Linked DNA regions of Sphingobium yanoikuyae. The protein of the gene in region 1 binds, or shares a complex with, the protein of each later gene. Links are inferred from orthologs where the notes say so. Each region holds a gene or a part of one and is shown in the gene's direction. Other genes may lie near its edges.

Region 1 (5,076 bases):
CTGACGAACGACGCGACCGACAGGTCTGGTTCCCAACCTTCGGCCGCGCGCTCGAACCATCGGGCAATCTCTCGATCGCGCTGCGCCTCGCGCGCAAGGTCGGGGCGCAATTCCTGCCCTTCTATCTGGTCCGCACCAGCGGCCCGCATTTCGCGCTGCACTGGCATCCGCCGCTCGATCCCCGGACGATGAGCGATGCGGAGATCGTCGCTGTCCTGGATCGCTTCCTGGGTCGGGCCTGCATCGACCATGCCGACCAGTGGCTGGCGCTGCACGACATGGACCTGACCCAGCCTGTCTGAATGTGACTTCCCTTCCCTTACGGTCTAAAGGCCCGCCCATGTCCCGAATCGCGATCAAGATCTGCGGCCTGTCGACGCCGGAGACGGTGGGTGCCGCCGTGCAGGCGGGGGCGAGCCATGTCGGCTTCGTCCATTTCCCCAAAAGCCCGCGCCATGTCGAACCCGACCAGATGCGCGCGCTCGCTGCGGCCGTCCCGACCCATGTCGATCGCGTCGCCGTGGTCGTCGATGCCGATGACGAACAGCTTGCCCGCCTGACCGGCACCGGCGCACTCAGCGCCCTGCAACTCCATGGCAAGGAAAGCCCGGAGCGGGTCGCCGCCATCCGCCAGCGTTTCGGCCTGCCGGTGTGGAAGGCGATTTCGGTCAAGACCCGCGCCGATATCGACGCGGCCCAGGCCTATGCCGGCACGGTCGACCGGCTGCTGTTCGACGCGAAGACACCCGATGGCGCGGCGCTGCCCGGCGGCATGGGCCTGCGCTTCGACTGGACCTTGCTGCGCGGCGTCGCCATGCCCGCACCCTGGGGGCTTTCGGGTGGCCTTGGCATCGACAATGTGTGCGATGCGAGCCGCCTGACCGACACGCCGCTGATCGACGTTTCTTCGGGCGTCGAGGATGCACCGGGCATCAAGAGTGTGGACAAGATCATGGCCTTCTGCAAAGCGGTGTCGGCATGTTGACGCTGAACGCCCCTGCCATGCGCATCGAAGGACGATGGCGCTGATCGCTTCCTGACCACAAGCGAACGCCCATCATTTGTCCCCGGAAAGATATTCATGACCGACACCATCACCCTGCCCAACAGCCTCCCCAATAGCCTGAGGACTCAGCCGGACGATAATGGCCATTTCGGCGCCTTTGGCGGCCGCTATGTCGCCGAAACGCTGATGCCACTGATCCTGGAGCTGGAAAAGGTCTACAAGGCGGCCAAGGCCGATCCCGAATTTCACGCCGAATATGCCGAGCTGCTGCGCTCCTATGTCGGCCGCCCCAACCCGCTTTATTATGCCGAGCGGCTGACCGAAGCGCTGCGCGCCAAGGCCGAGCCGGGCAAGGGTGCCAAGATCTACCTCAAGCGCGAGGAACTCAATCACACCGGCGCGCACAAGATCAACAATTGCATCGGCCAGGCGCTGCTCGCCCGCCGCATGGGCAAGAAGAAGGTCATCGCCGAAACCGGCGCGGGCCAGCATGGCGTCGCCACCGCGACCGTCGCCGCCCTGTTCGGCATGGAATGCAAGATCTTCATGGGCGCCAAGGATGTCGAGCGGCAGAAGCCGAACGTCTTCCGCATGAAGCTGCTCGGCGCAGAGGTGATCCCGGTCCATTCCGGCTCCTCGACGCTCAAGGATTCGATGAACGACGCCCTGCGCTATTGGGTGTCGAACGTCCATGACACTTTCTACATCATCGGCACCGCCGCCGGCCCGCACCCCTATCCCGAGCTGGTGCGCGATTTCCAGTCCATCATCGGCAAGGAAATCCGCTCGCAGATCATGGAGGCTGAAGGTCGCCTGCCCGACATGCTGATCGCCCCGGTGGGTGGCGGTTCCAACGCCATCGGCATGTTCCATCCCTTCCTCGACGATCCCGAAGTCGCGATGATCGGCGTGGAAGCGGCCGGCGAAGGCCTTGACAAGAAGCATGCCGCGTCGCTGGCTGGCGGCGCATCGGGCATATTGCACGGCAACCGCACCTATCTGCTCCAGGACGAGGATGGCCAGATCACCGAAGCGCACAGCATTTCCGCTGGCCTGGACTATCCCGGCATCGGCCCGGAACATAGCTGGCTGCACGAGATCGGCCGGGTGAAATATCTGCCGATCAAGGATGATGAGGCGCTGGAAAGCTTCCAGACCCTCTCCCGCCTCGAAGGCATCATCCCCGCGCTCGAATCCGCCCATGCCGTGGCCGCCGCCGAACAGGTCGCGCCGACGCTGGACGCGGACAAGGTCATCGTCGTCAATCTGTCAGGCCGGGGGGACAAGGATATCTTCACCGTCGCCGACGCGCTGGGAGTGGAGATGTGAGCATGACCGACCGTCTCGCCACCCGCTTCGCCGCCTGCAAGGCACAGGGCCGCGCGGCCCTCATCACCTTCGTGACCGCCGGTGACCCGGACGTTGCCGCGACCCCTGCCATCCTCGATGCGCTGGTCGCGGGCGGCGCCGACATCATCGAACTGGGCATGCCCTTCACCGATCCGATGGCTGATGGCCCGGCGATCGAACTGGCGAACCTGCGCAGCCTCGGCTCGGGAACCAACACCAGGGACGTGTTCGCGCTGGCCGCCGATTTCCGCGCGCGGCACCCGGAAACGCCGCTGATCCTGATGGGCTATGCCAATCCGATGCTGGCGCGCGGGTCCGACTGGTTCGCCGACCAGTGCCAGGCCGCCGGTGTCGATGGCGTGATCTGCGTCGATATCCCGCCAGAGGAAGATGCCGAACTCGGCCCCGCCCTGCGCGCCGTCGGCGTCCACCTCGTCCGCCTGGCCACCCCGACCACGGACGCCGCCCGCCTGCCCGCCGTGCTGAACGGCGCCAGCGGCTTCCTTTATCATGTCGCCGTCGCCGGCATCACCGGCAAGCAACAGGCGGCACAGGCCAATATCGAAATGGCGGTCGATCGGCTGAAGGCCGCCACCGACCTGCCGATCGCGGTCGGTTTCGGCGTCCGCACGCCCGAACAGGCGGCCGCCATCGGCCGCGTCGCCGATGGCGTGGTGGTCGGCTCGGCGATCGTCGACATCGTCGGCTCGCACGGCGATGCCGCCGGCCCCTTCGTCCAGGAATTCGTCGCGTCGCTCAGCGGCGCCCTCACCACTTCTATCCGGGAGACCGCAGCATGAGCTGGATCAACCGCGTTCGTAACGCCCTGCCCTTCACCAAGAAGGAAACCACCGCCGAAACGCTCTGGCATCAGTGCCCGTCGTGCAAGGAAATGGTCTTCATCAAGGAATGGGAGGAAAATCTCTCGGTCTGCCCGCGCTGCGACCATCATGGCCGCATCGGTCCGTCGGAACGGTTCGAGCAGATCCTCGACGCCGGCTTCATCCTGCTGCCGACCCCCGGCGTGCCGGAAGATCCGCTCAAGTTCCGCGATAGCAAGCGCTATCCGGACCGGATCAAGGCCGCCCGCGCCTCCACCGGCGACCAGGATGCGCTCATCAACGCGCGTGGCGCGATCGACGATGTGCCGCTGGTCATGGGCGTGCAGAATTTCGCCTTCATGGGCGGCTCCATGGGCATGGGCGTGGGCGCCGCCTTCATCCAGGGCATCAACGACGCGATCGCGCATAAATGCCCCTATGTGATCTTCACCGCTGCCGGCGGCGCGCGCATGCAGGAAGGCATCCTCTCGCTGATGCAGATGCCGCGCTCCACCGTGGCGATCCAGAAGCTGCACGCGGCGGGCCTGCCCTATATCGTCGTGCTGACCGATCCGACCACCGGCGGCGTCACCGCCAGCTACGCGATGCTGGGCGATATCCAGATTTCGGAGCCCAATGCCCTGATCGGCTTCGCCGGCCAGCGCGTCATCGAAAGCACGATCCGCGAAAAGCTGCCCGAAGGCTTCCAGCGCGCCGAATATCTGCTCGACCATGGCATGCTCGACATGGTGGTCCATCGCAGCGAACTGCGCGACACGCTGGCCCGCGTGATCGGCTATCTGACGCCGCGCGCCGCCGCCTGAGCCTCAAAAGCGCGATAGGGGGATCAGCGCGCCATGGCCGACCATGCCGTTTCGGACGACCCGCAGGTCCAGGCCCAACTTGACCGGCTCTGGTCGCTGTCCCCCGGCGCCGATATATTGGGACTGGAGCGGATCACCCGGCTGCTGGAGCGGCTGGACGATCCGCACCATCGCCTGCCGCCGGTCTTCCATGTCGCCGGCACCAATGGCAAGGGGTCGACCTGCGCCTTCCTGCGCGCCGCGCTGGAGGCAGACGGCAAGACCGTCCATGTCTTCACCTCGCCCCATCTGGTCCGCTTCAACGAACGCATCCGCATCGCCGGCAAGCTGATCGACGATGCCATGCTCGCCGCCTATCTCGCCCGCGTGCTCGACGTGGCCGAAGGGATCGGTGCCAGCTTCTTCGAGGTGACGACCGCCGCTGCCTTCCTCGCCTTTGCCGAACATGATGCCGAAGCCTGCATCATAGAGGTCGGCCTTGGCGGGCGGCTCGACGCCACCAACGTCATCGTCGATCCGGTCGTCTGCGGCATCGCTCAGCTCGGCATCGATCATCAGGCCTTCCTGGGCGACACGCTGCCCGTCATCGCCGCGGAAAAGGCCGGCATCGCCAAGCCCGGCGCGGCGCTAGTGACGCAGCGTTATGATGCCACCCTCGCCCCGGTGATGCAGGATGCTGCGGATCGCGCCGGCACCCTATGGCTCGCCATGGGCACCGCCTGGGACGCCGCCGTCTATCGCGACCGGGTCCATTATCGCGACGAACAGGGCCATGTCGACGTGCCGATGCCGCGCCTGCCCGGCGCGCATCAGGTCCAGAATGTCGCCCTCGCCATCGCCATGCTGCGCCATCAGCAGGCCGTGCCGGTCAGCGAGGCGGCGCTGAAGGCCGCGCCGCTCTGGGCGCACTGGCCCGCCCGGCTGCAACGGCTGGAGCGCGGCCCGCTGCTCGCGGCCCTGCCCGATGCGGCGGAAGCCTGGCTCGACGGCGGCCATAATGAAGCCGCCGGCCAGGCGATCAGCGCCTTCTTCACCGCCGACCGGTTGCACAGCCGCCAGATCCAGCTCGTCATCG
Region 2 (4,236 bases), 920 kb from region 1 along the record:
GCTGCATGATGCGATCAAGAGCATCACCGTGCCGGTGATTGAGATCCACCTGTCCAACCCGCACACGCGCGAGGCCTTCCGCCACAAATCCTATGTCGGCATGGCCGCCAAGGGCACGATCGCGGGCTTTGGCGCCATGTCCTACATGCTGGCGCTCGAAGCAGCCCTGGAACTGTAGAACGCACAAAAGTTGCGCTTTGGCGCAAATGAGCATAGGCGCTGGCCGCCAGAACGCATTTTGAAAGACGACAAGGGTCAAGCATGAACGACAAGCATGACAAGGGCGCGATGCAGGTGGACGTCACCCTGGTGCGCGAACTGGCAGCTTTGCTGGACGACACCAACCTGACCGAGATCGAGGTCGAGGACGGCGATCGCAAGATTCGCGTGGCGCGCAAGATCGGTGGCGGCGCCCCCATCTTCGCAGCGCCCGCTGCCGTAGCGGCACCTGTCGCTGCCCCGGCTGCGGCACCGGCCGCTGCCCCCGCCGCGGCGGCCGAACCCGCCCTGCCGGCCGGCAATGTGGTGAAGTCGCCGATCGTCGGCACCGCCTATCTTTCGGCCGAGCCGGGCGCCGCGCCCTTCGCGCGTGTCGGTGCGCAGGTGAAGGCCGGTGAAACCGTGCTGATCGTCGAGGCCATGAAGGTGATGAACGCGATTACCGCGCCCGTCGCCGGCACCGTCAAGGCCGTGCTGGTCGATAACGGCCAGCCGGTCGAATATGACCAGCCGCTGATCGTCATCGAATAAGGCCGCGATCCCATGGCCATCGAAAAACTGCTGATCGCCAACCGGGGCGAAATCGCGCTGCGCATCCACCGCGCCTGCCATGAAATGGGTATCAAGACGGTGGCGGTCCATTCGACCGCCGACGCCGACGCCATGCATGTGCGCCTCGCCGACGAGGCGATCTGCATCGGGCCGCCCGCCGCCAAGGACAGCTATCTCAACATCGCCGCGATCATCTCGGCGGCCGAGATCAGCGGCGCCGACGCGATCCATCCGGGCTATGGCTTCCTCAGCGAAAACGCCAAGTTCGCCGAAATCGTCGAGGCCCATGGCCTCGCCTTTGTCGGTCCCAAGCCTGAACATATCCGCACCATGGGCGACAAGATCGAGGCGAAGCGTACCGCTGGCGCGCTCGGCCTGCCGCTGGTGCCGGGGTCAGACGGCGCGGTCAGCGATGTCGAGGAAGCGCGCGCGATTGCCGATGCTGCCGGCTATCCGGTGATCATCAAGGCCGCGTCCGGCGGCGGCGGCCGCGGCATGAAGGTCTGCACCTCGCCCGACCAGCTCGAGACGCTGATGCAGCAGGCCGGTTCGGAAGCGAAGGCCGCGTTCGGCGACGCCACCGTCTATATCGAGAAATATCTCGGCAATCCGCGCCACATCGAAATCCAGGTGTTCGGCGACGGCAATGGCAACGCCATCCATCTTGGCGAACGCGATTGCTCGCTGCAGCGTCGCCACCAGAAGGTGCTGGAAGAAGCGCCCTCGCCCGTCCTGAGCCAGGCCGAGCGTGAACGGATCGGCGGCATCTGTGCCAAGGCGATGGCCGACATGGGCTATCGCGGCGCGGGCACCATCGAGTTCCTGTGGGAAAATGGCGAATTCTACTTCATCGAGATGAACACCCGCCTGCAGGTGGAGCATCCGGTGACCGAGATGATCACCGGCCTCGATCTGGTGCGCGAACAGATCCGCGTTGCCGAAGGCAAGCCGCTGTCGGTGAACCAGGAAGATATCCGCTTCACCGGCCATGCGATCGAATGCCGCATCAACGCGGAAGATCCCAAGACCTTCGCGCCCTCGCCGGGCACCGTCACCAGCTATCATGTTCCGGGCGGCATGCATGTCCGCGTCGATAGCGGCCTGTATCAGGGCTATAAGGTGCCGCCTTACTACGACTCCATGATCGGCAAGCTGATCGTCTATGGCCGCACCCGCGAGGGCGCGATCATGCGCCTGCGCCGCGCGCTGGAGGAATATGTGATCGAAGGGATGAAGACCACCATCCCGCTGCACCAGGCGCTGCTGAAGGATCCCGAATTCCTCAACGGCGACTATACGATCAAGTGGCTCGAAGAGTGGCTTGCCCGTGAGGATGGCCAGTGAAGGCCACCATCTGGCACAATCCCAAATGCGGCACGTCGCGCAAGACGCTGGCGATCCTTGAGGAAACGCCAGGCGTCGAGGTGGAGGTGGTCGAATATCTCAAGACCCCCTTCACCCGCGACAAGCTGGCCCAGCTGTTCGCCGACGCCGGGATGACTCCGGCCGAAGCGGTCCGCAAGATGGGCACCGATGCCGAGGAACGCGGCCTGTCGGACATGACGGCGGATGCGATCCTGGACGAGATGGCGGCCAATCCGGCCTATGTGAACCGCCCCTTCGTCGAAACCGAAAAGGGCGTGCGCTTCTGCCGCCCCCAGGACAAGGTTCTGGAAATCCTCTGAATATCAGCCGCTTGTCACGCCCATGTAACAAGCGGCTGATTTGAGCCCTTGCTTTGACGGGGGGAAGCCGTAGCTTCCTCTCCCATGGCAAAGGAACCGGCATTGGCGACCATCGCCGTCTACAGCCTCAAGGGAGGCGTTGGCAAAACCACCTTTTCGGTTAACCTCGCCTGGGCGTCGGCGAGCATATCGAAACGGCGGACCCTGCTCTGGGACCTCGACCCGCAGGCGGCGTCGAGCTGGCTCCTCTCCACCGATCTTGAAAGCCGCGATGCGGCCCAGGCCATCTTCAGCAAGGATGTCGAAGTCCGCAAGCTGATCCAGCCCACCACCGTGCCGGGTCTGGACCTGATCGCCGCCGACACCTCACTGCGCAGCCTCGACCATCTATTCCGCGAGATGGACAAGAAGAAACGGCTGGCCAAGCTGATCGACAGCCTGGGCAAGGATTATGACCGCATCATCCTCGATTGCCCGCCGGGCCTCACCGAAACCAGCGAGCAGGTGCTGCGCGCCGCCGACCTGATCGTCATCCCGGTCATCCCCTCCCCCCTGTCGCAGCGCGCTATGGGCGAGGTGGCACGCTATCTGGTGCAGCGCGGCGGCAATCATGCGCCGATCCTGCCGGTCTATTCGATGGTCGACCGCCGCCGCAGCCTGCATCGCAAGGCACTGGACGAACAGCCCGGCTGGGGCGCGATCCCGATGGCCAGCACGATCGAGCAGATGACGGTCCGCCGCAAGCCGCTGGGTGCCTTCGCCCCCGCCTCGCCCCCGGCCCAGGCCTTCGGCGCGCTATGGACGATGGTCGAGCGGCAGGTTCAGCAGGGCTGAAGCCCTGCCTCAGCCAACGGCGCAGGCCTGCGCCGGCGGATCGGGGAACAGGCGCGCCGCATCTTGCGGCAGCATCGGACGGCCATAATAATAGCCCTGTACCTTCTTGCAGCCCAGCCGGCGCACCATGTCCAGTTCGGTCGCGGTTTCCACCCCTTCCGCCGTGGTCGACATGCCCAGGCTTTCCGCCAGCGTCACCACTGCCCGGATGATCGCCAGATTTTCCGGTGTGTTATGCGCCGCGCCGACGACGAAGCTGCGATCGATCTTGATCGTGTTGAAACGGGTGCGGCTAAGATAGCCGAGCGAGGAATAGCCGGTGCCGAAATCGTCGAGCGACAATTGTATGCCCATCGCCTGCAATTGATCCAGTACGCGCAGCGCGCCGTCATCCTCATGCATGAACACGCTTTCGGTGACCTCCAACTCCAGCCGCCGCGCATCGAGCCCGCTCTGGGCCAGCGCATTGATCACCGCGGAGATGAAGTTGGACTGGTGCAGTTGCTCCGCCGACACGTTGACGGCAACCCTTATATGCGCGGGCCAGCGCATCGCCTCGCGGCAGGCGGTGCGCAGCACCCATTCGCCGATCGGCCCGATCAGCCGAGCCTCCTCGGCCACCGGCACAAATTTCGACGGCGGGATCGGCCCCAGTTCAGGATGGGTCCAGCGCGCAAGCGCCTCGAACCCCGTGATCACGCCAGAGGTGGCATCCACGACCGGCTGATAGAGAAGATGGAGCTGATCCTTCTCCAGCGCCTCGCGCAGTGCCTGTTCCAGCCGCTGCCGTTCCTCGGCCTTGGCATGCAGCTGCGGCTCATAGGGGCAATGGACGCCGCCGCCTTCATCCTTGGCGCGATAGAGCGCCAAATCGGCGCTGCGGATGATCGATTCGGACTGATGCCCGTCGATAGGCGAGACGGCCGAGCCGACCGACGCCCCGACA
Region 3 (4,332 bases), 2.1 Mb from region 1 along the record:
GCCTGCCGCCCGGCCATCTCTATCATGTGGTGGCGGCGCTCCATCGCGTCGGGCTGGACCCGGAGGCGCGGATGATCGCGGCCGAGGCCCTGACCCGCCTGTCCTGACCCGGTCCGGGGCGATGGATGACGATGCCGTCCTGATCGACCGCTTCCTCGAAATGATGGCGGCGGAACGGGGCGCGTCGCGCAACACGCTGCTCGCCTATCGCACGGACCTTCAGGGCGCGGGCGAGATTGTCGGCGGCCTTGCCGCCGCCAGCCAGGACACGCTCGGCCGTCTTGCTGGCGAATGGGCGCCGCTCGCGGCCTCCACCGTGGCGCGCAAGGCGTCCGCGCTGCGCGCCTTCTACGCCTTTCTGGAGGAAGAGGGGCTGCGCGCCGACAATCCCGGCGCGGCATTGCCCCGGCCGGTCACACGCCGGCCGCTGCCCAAGATCTTGTCGTCGCATGAGGTCGATTCGCTTTTTGCCCTGATCGCCCAGCGGGTGGAGACGGCGTATCCCGCGCCGCTCGACCTGCGGCTCTCGGCGCTGATCGAACTTCTCTATGGCTCGGGTCTGCGCGCGACCGAACTGGTTTCGCTGCCGCGCAAGGCTCTGGCCGTCGATCGCCCCTTCCTCATAATCAAGGGCAAGGGCGCGCGCGAACGGCTGGTGCCGATCTCCGACCGTGCCCGCGCCGCCGTCGCCACCTGGCTCGCCCATGTGCCGGCCGACAGCCTCTGGCTTTTTCCCTCGGGCAAGAGCCATGTCAGCCGCATTCGCCTCTATCAGCTTGTGAAGCAACTGGCCGCAGCGGCCGGCATCGCACCCGAACGGGTCAGCCCCCATGTGCTGCGCCATGCCTTTGCCACCCATTTGCTGGAGGGCGGGGCGGACCTGCGCGCGCTGCAATCGATGCTGGGCCATGCCGATATCGGCACGACGCAAATCTACACCCATGTCGACAGCCGCCGGCTGGTCGAACTGGTCAACAGTCGGCACCCGCTGGCCGGCATGCAAGCCAGGATCGCGCATCCCCGCGTTGACGGCGACGCGTCCGCGCCTTAACGCCATCCGCCATGGTAAGCTTTCTCGAATTTGAAAAGCCGGTCGCAGAGCTGGAAGCCCGCATCATCGAACTGCGCCAGACGGCCTCCGTCGGCGACATCGACATTAGTGGCGAGATCAACACGCTGGAACAGCGTGCCGACAAGATGCTGTCGGACATCTATGCCAAGCTGACGCCCTGGCAGAAGACGCAGGTGGCCCGCCACCCCGAACGCCCGCACTTCAAGGATTATGTCGCGGGCATGTTCGACAATTTCATGCCGCTGGCCGGCGACCGCGCCTTTGCCGACGATCAGGCGATCATCGGCGGCTTCGCGACGCTGGGCGAGCGCAAGGTCATGGTCATCGGCCATGAAAAGGGCGACGATACCGCCAGCCGCGTCCGCCACAATTTCGGCATGGCCAAGCCCGAAGGCTATCGCAAGGCGATCCGCCTGATGGAACTGGCTGACCGGTTCGGCCTGCCGGTCGTCACGCTGGTCGACACCTCGGGTGCCTTTCCCGGCGTCCAAGCCGAAGAACGCGGCCAGGCCGAAGCCATTGCCCGTTCGACCGAAGCCTGTCTGGCGCTCGGCGTCCCCATGGTCGCGGCCGTGGTGGGTGAGGGCGGCTCGGGCGGCGCGGTGGCTCTGGCCGCGGCCAATCGCGTGCTGATGTTCGAACATGCCGTCTATTCGGTGATCTCGCCCGAAGGCTGCGCTTCGATCCTGTGGCGCACCGCCGACAAGGCGAGCGACGCGGCGACCGCGATGCAGGTCACGGCGCAGCATTTGAAGGGCCTGGGCGTGATCGACCGCATCGTGGCAGAGCCGGTGGGCGGCGCCCATCGCGAGCCGGTGCAGGCGATCGCCAATCTGGGGGCGGCCATTGGCGAGGAACTGGACGCGCTGTCCGGCCTCGAACCGCAGGCGCTGCGCACCGATCGCGCCGACAAGTTCCTGGCCATCGGTATCTGACGTCAATTTCCCGGAACAGCATCCTGTCCTCGCTCGTTACGGCACGGTAACAGGGGGCAGGGTGTCAAGGATGGGAATGGAATGAATCGAACATGGTTGTCGGCCGGCCTTGGCGTCGGCCTGATCGTCGCCGGCGTGGCGCCGGAGGTGCTGGGGCAGCAGCGGGCGATTCGCACCGTTTCCTCGATCAGCGCGCAGGACAAGGCTTCGGGCGCCAAGCAGCATCCCGAACTGCTCAAGGAATTTGGCGGCGCCTATGTCGGGCCACAGGCGCGCTATGTGGAGTCGGTGGGGCGCCGCATCGCGGTCCAGTCCGGCCTCTCCAATGCGCAGGGCGATTTCACCGTCACCCTGCTCAACTCGCCGGTCAACAACGCCTTCGCCATCCCCGGCGGCTATGTCTATGTCACGCGTCAGCTGATGGCGCTGATGAATGACGAGGCGCAGCTGGCCGGCGTGCTGGGCCATGAAGTCGGCCATGTCGCCGCCCAGCATGGCCAGCGGCGCCAGCAGGCGGCACAGCGCAACGCGATCGGCGGCGCGCTGCTGCAGGTGCTGACCGGCGCCTTGCTGGGCGATTCGGCGCTGGGTGGCGTGCTGCAGCAGGGGATCGGCACCGGCAGCCAGCTTCTGACCCTCAAATTTTCGCGTAGCCAGGAGTATGAGGCGGACGATCTGGGCATCCGCTACCTCGCCTCGGCCGGTTATGATCCCCGTGCGCTGTCGGACATGCTGGCCTCGCTGGCGGCGCAGACCAGCCTGGACCAGCGTGTGTCGGGTGACGCGCGCTCCATGCCCGAATGGGCCAGCACCCATCCCGATCCGGGCGAGCGCGTCGATCGGGCGGCGCAGATGGCGTCACGCACCGGCGCGACCAGCACGCTGCGCAACCGCGATGCCTTCCTGACGGCGCTCAATGGCGTTCTTTATGGCGACGATCCCAAACAGGGCGTGATCGACGGCAGCCGTTTCCGCCATCCCGACCTGCGCCTGTCCTTCACTGCGCCCTCGGGCTTCGGCATGGAAAATGGCGCGGACGCGGTCAGCATCACCGGTTCGGGCGGTCAGGCGCAGTTTGGCGGCATCGCCTATAATGGCAATCTGTCGACCTATATCGATTCGGTGCTCAAGCGACTCGCCGGCAATGCCGGCGCGCCGCCCGCAGGCGAGGTGCAGCGCACGACGACCAACGGCCTGCCGGCCGCCTGGCGCACGGTGCGCGCCAACACCAAGTCGGGTCAGATCGACGCGACCGTCTTTGCCTATGATTTCGGCGGCGGAAAGGCCTATCACTTCCTGCTGCTGACCCCGGCGGGCAAGGGTATCGGTCCATTCGACTCGATGGTCCGTTCGGTCCAGCGCCTGTCGGCGCAGGAGGCGGCGGCGATCAAGCCGCGCCGGGTCAATCTGGTCACCGTCAAGGCGGGCGACACCGTCCAGTCGCTTGGCCGCCGCATGGCCTATAGCGATTATCCGCTGGAGCGCTTCCTGGTGCTGAACGCCCTCAACGAACGCTCCGTGCTGAAACCGGGCGATCGGGTGAAGATCGTCACCTGGTAAGATTCGGCAGATTCCAGGCAAAGAAAAAGGGCGGCGGAATTGCTTCCGCCGCCCTTTTCTAACATCGGTTTCGAGCTTACTTCAGGTTGCCCGAAACGTTGTTGAAGGTGCTGCCCAGCTTCGAGCCCAGGCTGGTCATGGCGCCGATGGCGGCCACGGCGATCAGAGCGGCGATCAGGCCGTATTCGATGGCGGTCGCGCCCTTTTCGTTCTTCAGCATCTTGCGAATGAACTGCATGTGATGTCTCCTTGACAAACGTTACGTTAAACTACCCGGCCGCCCCGCTTTGGATTAGGTCAGCGAAGACCTCTCTAGATTGGCTCGGTTGAGAAAAGTTTAATGCGGAAAGTGGCGTGTCAGAATTTGTTGGTTAATGCTTGGTAACTTCTTCGGCGACGTTGTTCCACATGCCGGTGGTTCGTGTCGCGACGTTGTTCAGTGCCGCGATCATGGCCAGCACGATCATCGCGATGATCAGGCCATATTCGACCGCGGTTGCCCCCCGCTCACATCGCGAAAGCGCGGATTTCGTGACGAATTCGATGATCGCGCGCATATGACCCCGCTTGGCTACAGACACTCCACGATCTGGGTGTAAAGCAGCCACGGTTAACAAAGCCCTTGCAAGGGAGCGTTATGCAGAGTTTTACCCCGTTTCTGGTCGTCGCCGTCGCCCTGATCGATGCCGATGGGCGCGTTCTGGTGCAGCAACGTCCGCCGGGAAAGCCGATGGCGGACCTGTGGGAGTTCCCCGGTGGCAAGGT

The links.
Region 2: the proteins of accD (region 1) and accC are in contact, whole or in part, in a solved structure (PDB 8UXZ), measured with the Escherichia coli proteins. The link is inferred for Sphingobium yanoikuyae from one-to-one orthologs.
Region 3: the proteins of accD (region 1) and HH800_RS15030 are in contact, whole or in part, in a solved structure (PDB 8UXZ), measured with the Escherichia coli proteins. The link is inferred for Sphingobium yanoikuyae from one-to-one orthologs.

What each region holds. Positions count from the first base shown.
Region 1 is NZ_CP053021.1:947,955-953,030, reverse strand. The notes cover bases 2,081-5,076. They hold accD (acetyl-CoA carboxylase, carboxyltransferase subunit beta), read left to right. Parts: upstream 2,081-3,152; coding sequence 3,153-4,001; downstream 4,002-5,076. Other genes in these bases: HH800_RS04960 (bifunctional folylpolyglutamate synthase/dihydrofolate synthase), read left to right, coding at 4,035-5,076; trpA (tryptophan synthase subunit alpha), read left to right, coding at 2,338-3,156; trpB (tryptophan synthase subunit beta), read left to right, coding at 2,081-2,335. In the rest of the region: HH800_RS04985 (lysophospholipid acyltransferase family protein), read left to right, coding at 1-302; HH800_RS04980 (phosphoribosylanthranilate isomerase), read left to right, coding at 341-985; more of trpB, read left to right, coding at 1,082-2,080.
Region 2 is NZ_CP053021.1:22,921-27,156, reverse strand. Bases 85-2,938 are described here. They hold accC (acetyl-CoA carboxylase biotin carboxylase subunit), read left to right. Parts: upstream 85-762; coding sequence 763-2,115; downstream 2,116-2,938. Other genes in these bases: HH800_RS00115 (ParA family protein), read left to right, coding at 2,541-2,938; HH800_RS00120 (arsenate reductase family protein), read left to right, coding at 2,112-2,456; accB (acetyl-CoA carboxylase biotin carboxyl carrier protein), read left to right, coding at 262-750; aroQ (type II 3-dehydroquinate dehydratase), read left to right, coding at 85-178. Also shown: more of aroQ, read left to right, coding at 1-84; more of HH800_RS00115, read left to right, coding at 2,939-3,290; HH800_RS00110 (putative bifunctional diguanylate cyclase/phosphodiesterase), read right to left, coding at 3,300-4,236. UniProt on the Escherichia coli protein: This protein is a component of the acetyl coenzyme A carboxylase complex; first, biotin carboxylase catalyzes the carboxylation of the carrier protein and then the transcarboxylase transfers the carboxyl group to form malonyl-CoA.
Region 3 is NZ_CP053021.1:3,086,211-3,090,542, reverse strand. The notes cover bases 85-3,034. They hold HH800_RS15030 (acetyl-CoA carboxylase carboxyltransferase subunit alpha), read left to right. Parts: upstream 85-1,062; coding sequence 1,063-2,007; downstream 2,008-3,034. Other genes in these bases: HH800_RS15025 (M48 family metalloprotease), read left to right, coding at 2,089-3,034; HH800_RS15035 (tyrosine recombinase), read left to right, coding at 122-1,051; HH800_RS15040 (hypothetical protein), read left to right, coding at 85-107. In the rest of the region: more of HH800_RS15040, read left to right, coding at 1-84; more of HH800_RS15025, read left to right, coding at 3,035-3,567; HH800_RS15020 (Flp family type IVb pilin), read right to left, coding at 3,644-3,805; HH800_RS15015 (Flp family type IVb pilin), read right to left, coding at 3,939-4,124; HH800_RS15010 ((deoxy)nucleoside triphosphate pyrophosphohydrolase), read left to right, coding at 4,205-4,332. UniProt on the Escherichia coli protein: Component of the acetyl coenzyme A carboxylase (ACC) complex. First, biotin carboxylase catalyzes the carboxylation of biotin on its carrier protein (BCCP) and then the CO(2) group is transferred by the carboxyltransferase to acetyl-CoA to form malonyl-CoA.